DNA from 2 places in the Paenibacillus sp. FSL L8-0644 genome. Region 1 is predicted to be linked to the other one. Evidence: riboswitches for the same ligand, from Rfam matches in the RefSeq annotation. Region 1 holds a riboswitch; the other holds the start of a gene.
The links. A riboswitch is a leader RNA that binds a small molecule or an ion and turns the genes downstream of it on or off. The one in region 1 is predicted to bind FMN.

Region 1 (5,751 bases):
TTTCACCAGGCCACGGAGCTTGTCCAGGATGTGGGGCATTGTCTGCGCTGGAACTGTTTTTCAAAGGTATTGAAGGGGATATTGTCGTGCTGTTCCAGACAGGCTGCGTATATGTGACGACGACAGGGTATCCATATACATCACACAAACAACCGATGATCCACAATCTTTTTCAAAACGGGGCCGCTACCCTTTCAGGAGCGCTGGAAGCTTACATGGAAATGAAACGGCGTAATGAAATTGAGATGTCGGACGATCCGACCTTTATCATGATTAGTGGTGACGGTGGGATGGATATTGGTATGGGTTCTGCGATTGGTGCGGCTCTGCGTAATCATAAGCTAATCATGCTGGAATATGATAACGAGGGGTACATGAATACAGGTTCACAGCAATCTTACTCCACTCCGCTCGGTCACATGACCAGTACGTCGGGTGTAGGTAAAATGCAAAAAGGAAAGCAAGGGCATCACAAGGATACCGTGCAAATCATGGCTGCTTGTAACATTCCGTATGCTTTTACCGCTGCTGAAAGTCATCCGCAGGATATGCTGCGTAAAGCAGCCAAGGCTCAATGGTATGCAAACAACGTGGGTACGGCCTATGGTAAAATCCTGTGCGCCTGTCCGCTGAATTGGAAATCCGAAGACAGACTGGGTACCAGCATTGTGGGCGCCGCAGTCGAGTCCTGTTTCTTTCCTTTGTACGAAATAGAGCAAGGCAGTACGACGATTACGTACAATCCGGAGGACAAAGGAAAACGAATTCCAGCTGCTGAATGGCTGAAATTAATGGGTAAAACGAAGCATCTTATTAAGGAGGAGGCTACGCTGGCGACCTTTGAACAGGAGATTGAGCGTCGCTGGACTATCCTGAAAAAGAAACATGAAATTTCAGAGCTATAATCCTGTTTTTTGCATAATCATCGATTAACATTGTTAGCCGCTGTTACTGTAGTGGCTCGATCAAGATTCTTTGCGCTTTTTGCGCAAAGAATCTTTTTTGTCGTTTATGGGTTGAAGCATAAAAAAACAGGTAATGATTTCCGATATAGGAGTGGAGGCCTATAAGAGGCACGTTAAAAAGTTTTCTTCTGAATTTTAAGATGCAATGAGGTGCAGGTAATGATTAAGCTGAATACAGTTGAAATAATCGAAATTATAAAGAAGCAAATCCCTAAGGTTATGAACATCAAGCCAGTGGAACTCAAGTTTACGGATGATTTTGGACGGACCTCGCTGGCAGCGACAGAACACAAATTTACGCTGACGAACCAGCATTATTCTGCCAAGGTGATGGATTGCGTGTTAGAAACACAAGTACGCCCCATTTTAATGTGCGAAATTATTTATTTTCTAAAATGCGAGTTTATTGACGGACATGTTGATGTACGACTGGATTATGAAGCATGTTCTGAGGAAGGGCGAGGACCGGTTGCTTCAGCCGTAATTACCTTTGATCATGCAACAGAGCTGGGAGTCGAGGAACTGGCCGATCTGATTGACTTGGCGCTTCATATGAACGATAAAACCTGGTTTGAAGAACTCTCCAGCCAATATGTCAAAACCAAAGCAGGAGCTTCTATTTGATAACTTGCTTTTTTTAGAAGTCGGTGCTAATATACGTAACAAGTTTAATGTTAATTCAATTAAATAAGAGCAAGATCCTTCGGGGCGGGGCGAAATTCCCCACCGGCGGTGATGACATGTTTGTGGATCGTTTTTGTGAGAAACAGCATGGCTTAGTCCGTGACCCGGATGCTGAATGATCAGCAGAAGGTGGACCTGGTGCAAATCCGGGACCGACAGTATAGTCTGGATGGGAGAAGGATACGAAGCGCATGTGCATGACGTGACATGTGCCGATTTTTAGCATACCCAATTGTGCGTACGGCTTATTTCGTTGTAGGACAGCATCGGGCGATAGCTTGCTTAAGCTTTCTTTTTGATGGGTGTTCTGAGCGTATTTGGTTGTATACTCAGTCATGCTTTCTATTGGCAAACCTATGATTTCATGTCGTCTTAAGATGCAAATGAACTGCGCTTGTATACTACAAATGTGACTCTCATCACCCCCATGACGGATTGAATCCGAACTGGGGGTTTTTTGCGCTTATAGCTGATGAATTAGGGATAAACTGAGATGTAGTGGAAAGGAGTGAAGGCATGTTTACCGGATTGGTCGAGGAAGTGGGTCGTATTCAAACCATTTCCAAAAGCGGTGAAGCGATGGTGCTGGGGATTTCGGGTTCCGTGGTGTTGGGCGATTTAAAAATAGGAGACAGTGTCTCAGTGAATGGCGTTTGCCTGACGGCGATACAGATCGGTACGAAAGACTTTAAGGTTGATGTGATGCCGGAAACCTTTCGTAGCACTAATCTGAAAGAGTTGAGATCCGGCAGCCGAGTCAATCTGGAGCGAGCGATGGCGGCGAGTGGAAGGTTCGGAGGACATATCGTGCAAGGACATGTGGACGGGACGGGAACGATTCGCGGGGTGACATCAGACCAGAATGCAGTGGTGTTCGAAATTGAGCCTAAAAATCAAACATTATTTAAATATATTCTTCTCAAAGGGTCAATCACAATTGATGGTATAAGCCTCACAGTCGCACAGCGTACGGGAGATACCTTTGCCGTATCCATTATTCCCCACACCTTATCCGAAACGGCCTTACAAGCCAAACGTGAGGGGGATACCGTCAATATCGAATGCGATATTTTGGGCAAATATGTAGAACAGCTTTTAAATTACAGAGGTGCAACGGAGGCGGAGAGAGTAGAAAAAGCTCCTCTCAGTTTGGACTATTTGGCGAAATACGGCTTTGCCTGATATTGAATGGTAAACCTGTTTAGGAGCATTCGTGGCACAAGACATAAGGAGGAAAGTGTTATGGATAGAGGTAGCCAAACAAGTGCAATGGCAAACGTCATAGAGCATGGCGAGTTGGAACATGACGAAGAGATTCGTTTGGATTCCATCGAAGAAGCGTTGGAGGACTTGAAAAACGGTAAGGTTGTCATTGTAGTGGATGATGAACAGCGCGAAAATGAAGGCGATTTTATCGCTTTGGCTGAAAAAGCGTCGCCTGAGGTCATTAATTTCATGATTACAGAAGGTCGCGGGTTGGTCTGTGTGCCGATCACACGACAAAGAGCCGAGGCCTTGGAATTGCATCCTATGGTAAAGCAAAATACAGATTTCCACGGTACTGCCTTTACGGTATCGGTAGATCATATGGAGACAACAACGGGGATTTCAGCGGCCGAGCGTTCCTTGACTGTACGCGCCTTGGCAGACGAAGCAGTCACAGGAAGTGATTTCCGCAAGCCTGGTCACATGTTCCCGCTGATTGCTCGCGATGGGGGTGTCTTGCAGCGTGCTGGTCACACGGAGGCGGCTGTTGATCTGGCTCGACTCAGTGGCTTCAAGCCTGCTGGAGTCATTTGTGAAATTATAAAGGAAGATGGCTCAATGGCCCGCCTGCCTGATCTGGCATTGGTCGCTAAGCGACATCAATTGAAGCTGATCAGTATTCAGGATTTGGTGGACTACCGTCGTCGTTTGTCATTGTAAATAATTTAAATTAAGAGAGGTTGATTAATTATGGCACGTTTTCTAGAAGGTAATCTTGTATCGAACGGTTTAAAATATGGTATTGTGGTGGGCAGATTTAATGAGTTTATTACGAGCAAGCTGTTAAGCGGTGCAATTGACGCACTTCAACGACATGGTGCACAGGAAGATGAAATTGATGTAGCCTGGGTTCCGGGTGCATTTGAAATTTCACTAATTGCGCAAAAAATGGCTGCAAGCGGCAAATATGATGCCGTAATTACGCTGGGTACGGTCATCCGTGGTTCTACTTCACATTATGATATCGTCTGCAATGAAGTGGCCAAGGGTGTGGCAGCGAGCAGCCTAAAAACGGGAGTACCTGTTATTTTTGGGGTAGTGACTACAGAAAACATTGAACAGGCTATTGAACGAGCAGGTACGAAGGCTGGTAATAAAGGTTGGGATTCAGCACTGGCTGCGATTGAAATGGCCAATCTCGGCAAGCAATTTTAATGATAGGAATAGCTGAATAGAACGGTATAAACTGCGAGGGGAAAAAAGGGATTGGATTGTTAAGCAAGGCGATGACGTATATACTACAGAAAGAGGGATTGATAACGCAGAGCATAAGTGCTATAGGGAAAGGTATTGTTGAATGATGATTGGAGTAAGGCAGGGGGAAGCACATTGACAGTCGTAAACTACAAGCTGGAAACATTCGAGGGTCCGCTGGATCTACTGTTGCATCTGATTGATAAAGCCGAAATCGACATTCAGGATATCCCGATTAGCGATATTACTGATCAGTATATGGCTTTTTTGCACAGTATGCAGGAGCTGGAACTGGACATTACGAGCGAGTTTCTGGTGATGGCGGCGACGCTCTTATCCATTAAGAGTAAATTGTTGCTTCCCAAGCCACCTGTGATGGAATATGACGATTTGGATTTTTATGAGGAAGAGGATTATGATCCACGTGAGGAACTGGTCCGCAAGCTGGTGGAGTATCGTAAATATAAAGGGATTGCTCGCCATCTAAGTGAACGTGAGTGGGAGCGGAGTCTAATTTATGGCAAAGAGCCAGAAGATCTGAGTGCATTCCTGCCCACTGAACCCGTAAATCCGGTGCATGGGCTGCATGCAAGCGATTTGGTCGCAGCCTTTCAGCGTGCTTTGCGCAAAGCAGAACGACGTACGACGGTAACCCGTGTTCATCGGGACGAAATTTCAGTCAAGGACCGTATCCGGCAAGTTATCGGGGCTTTAGAGATGGTGGGGAATGGAGGACGGCTACTGTTCTCCAAGCTGATGCATGAGGATATGTATCGGCATGAAGTGGTTGTGACCTTTTTGGCTATCCTTGAACTGATGAAAATGAAGCAAATTTTCTGTTATCAGGAGAAGCTTTTCGATGATATTGTAATGGAGTGGAGAGGGGATTTACGGGTTAATGGATTATCTGAAGCTGAAATCAATTATTGAGGGACTGCTGTTTCTAGCAGGAGAGGAAGGGTTGTCCACCAAGCAGATCGCCGACATTGTAGAGCAGCAGCAAGAGCTGGTTGAACAGTGCCTGGAAGATATGAAGCAGGACATGGAGCAGGGGGGAAGAGGCCTGCAACTTGTCCGTATTGCCGGTCATTATCAGCTTGCAACTTTATCCGAACATGCACCTTACTTTGAAAAGCTCGCATACTCTCCGGCACGTGCGTCACTGTCTCAAGCTGCTTTGGAGACGCTGGCCATTGTGGCCTACCGCCAGCCCATTACAAGAGTTGAAATCGAAGAGATTCGGGGGGTTAAATCCGAGCGGGCCATACATACACTGGTCAACAAGGAGCTCATTGAAGAGAAAGGTCGAGCTGAAGCCATCGGACGGCCGATATTGTACGGAACGACGAAATCATTTTTGGATTATTTCGGTCTGGGCTCTCTGGCAGATCTACCGCAACCGGAGCTGTTCGAGAATTCGGACAATTTGGAGGAAGAGACTCAATTATTGTTCGAGCGTCTGGAGAGTAGCCAGCCTGCGGCCAACGATCTAGATCTTGAATCCCAATAAAGTTGCTCCGGATCTTGCGGTTCACTTATGTAAAAGTTCAAACAGACAGCCAGTCCTCATATCGTTGGGGGCTGGCTGTTGGTATTTTAAGATGCATGATTTTCCGGCGAACGGTCATACTATTTTTGCCAT
Region 2 (5,751 bases), 1.7 Mb from region 1:
TCCCGATTCTGATTATGTCAGCCAAGGACAGCGACGTGGATAAAGCGCTTGGACTGGGCTTTGGGGCAGACGATTATATTGCCAAACCTTTTTCAATGCTGGAAATGACCGCTCGTATTCAGTCCGCGATCCGCAGATCTACTACATATGCCCGTCAGCAACAGCAGGAGGAACAGCCGCAAGCACAAGTTTTGACCTACGGCAGTCTGTGCATTGATTTTGATCATTTTACAGTCATACGCAATGAAAACGAAATTCAGCTAACAGCCAAAGAATCCGATATTTTGAAGCTGTTTGTAGCCAATCCAAACCGGGTATTTACAAAAGCACAATTATACGGATTTATTTGGAAGGACGATTATATGGGCGACGAGAACGTGATTAACGTCCATATTCGCCGCCTGCGTGAGAAAATTGAAGAAGATCCCTCTCATCCTGTCCACATTAAAACGCTATGGGGCATTGGCTACAAATGGGAGAATGGCTGATATGAACATCGAAAACATTTCTGAATGGATTGTCGGTCTCATCATGTCAGTCGTTATAGTATGGCTTTGGCGGGAGCGTATGGCCAATAAGCGCAAAATAAGGGATATCCGAGCCCTACTAGAGCGAATAGTGACGGTGAATCATGCGGAAAAGCTGCTATATGTCACAGGTGACGTTGAACTGCAACGACTCATGACGGAAATTAATCGACTGCTGGACTTGAATCTCAGAGTGTCTGCAGATTACAACCGTAGCCAAATTGCTATGCGCAAAATGATTTCGAACATTTCACACGATCTCAAGACCCCGCTTACGGTTGTGCTTGGATATGCCGAGATGCTGGATGGCGATCCGACTATTTTGCCGGAAGAACGTATAAAGCTGCTATCCAAAATTCATCAAAAGACAAGCGAAGCGATTGAGTTGATCGGAAGCTTTTTTAATTTGGCGAAACTGGAAGCTAATGATACGGATATTCCGTTGACACGACTGGAAGTGGGAGAACTGTGCAGACGCAGCATTTTAGAGTTTTATGACCTGCTGACCGCACAGGGGTTTACTGTACATATTGAGATCACGGAGCACCCCATTCATGCCTTGGGGAACGAAGGAGCGATTGGACGGGTGCTGAACAATCTGATCTCGAATGCCATTCGCTACGGGGCAGACGGACGGACGCTGGGTCTGACTTTATCGGAACAGCAGGATACAGTGCGTATAGAGGTATGGGATCGTGGAAAAGGCATACAGGAATCTGAGCAGGATAAAGTTTTTGAACGCATGTACACACTGGAGGACTCCCGCAATAAGGCGGTACAAGGCAGCGGACTGGGCCTTACGATTGCCAAACGTCTGGTTGAAACGATGAACGGAGAAATTCAATTGACTAGTAAACCTTATGAGCGGACGGTCTTCTCTTTTACATTGAAGAAAATCAACTATTAATCGGACTCAACATGCTCAACTTAATAAATTTGTAAGAATCACGAAAGAAAAATGAACATTTCGCCCTTTATCCTTGAATTATCAGCAATATACGAAGGGAGAACACCCATGACTTACGTAATACGTACACATCAGTTGACCAAAGCCCTGAAGGGTAACGAAATTGTAACGGGAGTCAGTATGAATGTGCGCAAGGGAGAAACCTATGGCTTTCTCGGCCCTAACGGGGCAGGCAAGACAACGATGATGAAAATGATTACGAATTTACTCAAGCCGACATCGGGTGAAATTGAATTATTCGGTGAGAAATTAACGCCAAAGTCGTATCATCTGCTCGGACGTATGGGTTCGATTATTGAATACCCGATTTTTTATGATAGGCTGACGGCGCAGCAAAATCTCGAACTTCATTGTGAATACATGGGCTACTATAATAAGCAGGCTGTTCGGGATGCCCTGGAATTAGTAAACTTGCAGAATGCGGATGACAAGTCGGTAAAAGACTTTTCACTGGGAATGAAACAGCGTCTCGGGATTGCCCGCGCTATTGCGACTAAGCCAGAGCTACTCATTTTGGATGAACCGATTAATGGTCTGGACCCCGTGGGAATCAAGGAAATCCGCCAACTATTCCACATGCTATGCAAGGAATATGGGATGACTCTGCTCGTGTCCAGTCATATTTTAGCGGAAATAGAGCAGATTGCGGATACGGTAGGCGTGATTAATCACGGAAGGCTGATTGAGGAAGTGTCGATGGAACAGGTGCGGGAAACCAATACGGAATACATCGAATTTACGACCAACGATTGTAAAAAGGCGGCCTACGTCCTCTCCCATCATCTGAATCTGAATAATATAAGGGTGCTCAATGAACAGAGTATACGTATTTACGATTCAAATGTACCGCAGAAACAAATTACGAAGACGCTCATTTTAAATGATATAGAAGTGGATTCCATTCATCAGAAAAGCAGTACGCTGGAAGACTACTTTTTGCGGCTGTTAAACGGAGGTGATCTTCATGCTTAAGTTGATGCAACTGGAGCTCAAAAAATTTCATCTGGCGGGTTATATCCGTTCAGCACTGATCGCCAATGCATGCATTCTTGGGCTGCTCTGTATCATCGCGCTGGACAGCCAAAGTACAGGAATACCCGAATTTACACAGTACACTCAGCTTCTCGATCTCATGGACATGCTGGTCAGAGCCACATTTATTGTGTTTGCCTCCGTTCTCCTGTGCCGCTTTATCGTAGGGGAATTTAAGTCCAAATCGATTACGATCCTGTTCATGTATCCGATTCACCGTCAGAAGCTGATGATCGCCAAGCTCTTGGTTGTGCTGCTGTTTACCTTCTTGTCTATTATTATTTCGGAAATAATCATTACGGCTGCTATTCATCTGCTCAACCAGTTTGTCTTGATTGTACCCGATAACCTTACTCTTTCGATACTGGGTCAACAATCAGCACGGACGCTGATCAATGCCGTTGCTGCCAGCTTTATGGGACTGGTTCCGCTGTATATGGGGATGCGAAGATACTCTGTACCTACTACCATTGTGACCTCAATCCTGATTGTAGCATTGCTTTTCTCTAATAATAACGGCGCTACACTTAGCTCCATAGCCCCCGTGCAAATAGGCTTCTCTATACTGGGAATGCTGGTGGCTTATGCGGCGATTCGACGCATTGAGTATAAGGATATTACTTCATAGTATGTAACTTAGTAAAACGCTTTCGAAAAATAGATGAAAATCATTGTTAGATATACACACATTTTTCACTGGACTTCATTCTAAAACAGGTATATCCTATAGGAGAAATTAAAAAACGGAATAAGGATCTTCGGGGTAGGGTGTGATTCCCAACCGGCGGTATGGCTCATGGAGCTAAGCCCGCGACTCTGTATCTGGCAACAGGATACGGACTGATTTGGTGAGATGCCAAAGCCGACGGTAAAGTCCGGATGGAAGAAGATCGAAATATCAACATGCCGCGAAGTGGATGAATGCTGCGTTATGGGTTTTGCAGTTGCAGTAACTTCATTTAACTTGCATAAAGCGGCAAGTTTATTTGATCAACCCCCGTCTTGCATGGCCTTTCGCCATGGACGGGGGTTTTTGTGCCACCGGTCCTGTATTCGCAAGGAGCTAATTGAGTATGAGTCAATCTTCTACTGTACTAACATCCAAAGGTTTTGATCATAGCTCCCACATGAAAAGCGGTTTTTGGCTGGTCGCAATTGGGGCAGCCTTGTGGGGCGCTGATCCGCTGTTTCGTATTATTTTGCTAAAATCATTTACTTCAACACAAATTGTACTAATGGAGCATGTGCTGCTCTTCCTCGCTCTGACACCGATGCTGTGGAAGCATCGTGAGGAACTCAAAGCGGTACGGCTTCGTCAAGTTTTCGCTATTTTGTTCGTCTCGTGGGGCGGCTCGGCTCTGGCCAGCGTGATTTTTACCATGGCGCTCAGCAACGGTGATCTGAATGCTGTACTCTTACTCCAGAAGCTTCAACCATTGGTCGCTATTATTCTGGCCCGCGTTATATTGAAGGAAATGCTGCCGCGTCATTTTGGATTATTAATTGTCGTCGCTCTGTTCGGGACGTATCTTCTGACCTTCGGTTGGTCGCTCCCCTTCGGGCATGTTCGTGATTTTGTCCAGGTCGGTAGTCTACTTGCACTGGGTGCAGCGGTTCTGTGGGGCGGTTCGACAGTCATGGGAAGCTACTTGCTTCGTTCAATGAAATATGAAACGGTAACCTCCCTCCGCTTCATGGTGGCGCTCCCTCTGCTAATTGTCCTCACCTCTGTAGAGCATGCGCCATGGAATATGCCTGCCGGTACATGGGCAGGCGCAGCTGTGATTATCAACTTGCTATTGCAGGCATTGCTTCCGGGTCTTCTTAGCTTATTGCTGTATTACAAAGGCTTAAGTACGACCAAAGCGTCTTATGCTACGATGGCAGAATTGAGCTTTCCCATGGTGGGTGTCGTGATTAATTGGATCGCATTTCAGCAAATCGTTACTGTAGCGCAATTGACTGGTTTTATGCTCATCTGGATTACGCTCTTTATGATTTCACGTCAGCAAAAAAATTAACAGTTCAATGTCCCCTTCATGACTCACCCAAGCCAAATTGTGAAGATGCTTTTGCATCTCCGATTTGGCTTTTTATGTGTTCGCATTAATATTAATCATAGTTCTTTAGACCTGTTTTTCAAAAAAAGTGTCTAAAATATGCTACTATTTCTCGTTTCCCAATGATTACATCTATAAAATTCGTCGGTTTATGTCGAATAAAACAATGTAGTGATCATCAGACACAGAGGAGCAAGAACTATGACTAAAACAAAACAAACAGTTCCGTGGTGGAACAGGTTTCTCAAGCAGTTTTATTTAATGAGGACAAGATTAATAATATCTTTTTTAGCTGTGTTATTGATTCCGAGCGTACTTATCGGGTACTTTTCTTATCAGGGGGCTACGACACAACTCAGTCAGCAAATGGGCGGTTCCGTATACACGAATCTGTATCTGATCCGGAGCAATGTCAATCAGTATGTAGCGCCTATTATGAAAGACCTGGACGTGCTTACCACTGAAATCAATTCTGATTCCATTGGTACCAACCAAGAGACCCTTCAGAAAAAGTTAGATGTTATCGTCAAGGCTCACCCCGAGCTAGATGCAGCGCTTCTCGGCAATGAGAAGGGGCAATACATACGTTCGCCGAAAAAACAGGAGTCCGATTATGATCCCAGGGAGAGAAAATGGTACAAAAACGCGATGCTGGAAAAGGGTAAAGTATTCGTCGGTGTTCCAGTTGCCAGCGTCACGACAGGGAATTTAGTCGTTAATATATCGGGAACGCTGGAGGACGGTGAAGGAGCTGTTGCCCTGGCTTTGAACCTGGACAAAATGAGTGAAAGTCTGCAGTCTGTTAAGATTGGTGAGCGCGGAGGACTCATTATTGTTGATTCTGAACATAAAGTTGTATCTGGGACTGGAACAGCTTTCAACAAGACAGGCAAAAAAGCGGCTGACGCCATAGAAGGACTTCCCGAAGTGGCGACAACCGTCGAAAATGATACTCCTTCCATGTCGCAAATTCAATTTATGAATCGAGATATGCTGGCCTTTACACTTAAGGACCCTCTCACCGGTTGGAGCATTGTCGCACTGTCGGATCTGGAGGATTATAGTGATGCAGTCCAACCAATTCTGAAACAAAGCCTGATTGTGATTGTTATTTCCATACTTGCCGCGGCGATCATCATTGTGCTTATGGTCCGCTCATTCTTAA

Region 2: it holds a riboswitch for FMN, as region 1 does, so the genes downstream of both, NSS94_RS06875 (DMT family transporter) here and ribE (riboflavin synthase) in region 1, are expected to answer to the same signal.

What each region holds. Positions count from the first base shown of each region.
Region 1 covers NZ_JBBOYN010000001.1:3,208,517-3,214,267, reverse strand. The annotation lists gene NSS94_RS14515 (thiamine pyrophosphate-dependent enzyme) at 1-905, shown strand, start outside; gene NSS94_RS14510 (IDEAL domain-containing protein) at 1,125-1,589, shown strand; FMN riboswitch at 1,661-1,834, shown strand; gene ribE (riboflavin synthase) at 2,166-2,831, shown strand; gene ribB (3,4-dihydroxy-2-butanone-4-phosphate synthase) at 2,892-3,575, shown strand; gene ribH (6,7-dimethyl-8-ribityllumazine synthase) at 3,606-4,070, shown strand; gene NSS94_RS14490 (segregation and condensation protein A) at 4,245-5,039, shown strand; gene scpB (SMC-Scp complex subunit ScpB) at 5,008-5,619, shown strand.
Region 2 covers NZ_JBBOYN010000001.1:1,529,882-1,535,632, reverse strand. The annotation lists gene NSS94_RS06895 (response regulator transcription factor) at 1-488, shown strand, start outside; gene NSS94_RS06890 (sensor histidine kinase) at 490-1,434, shown strand; gene NSS94_RS06885 (ABC transporter ATP-binding protein) at 1,543-2,466, shown strand; gene NSS94_RS06880 (ABC transporter permease) at 2,459-3,154, shown strand; FMN riboswitch at 3,277-3,421, shown strand; gene NSS94_RS06875 (DMT family transporter) at 3,600-4,547, shown strand; gene NSS94_RS06870 (methyl-accepting chemotaxis protein) at 4,788-5,751, shown strand, end outside.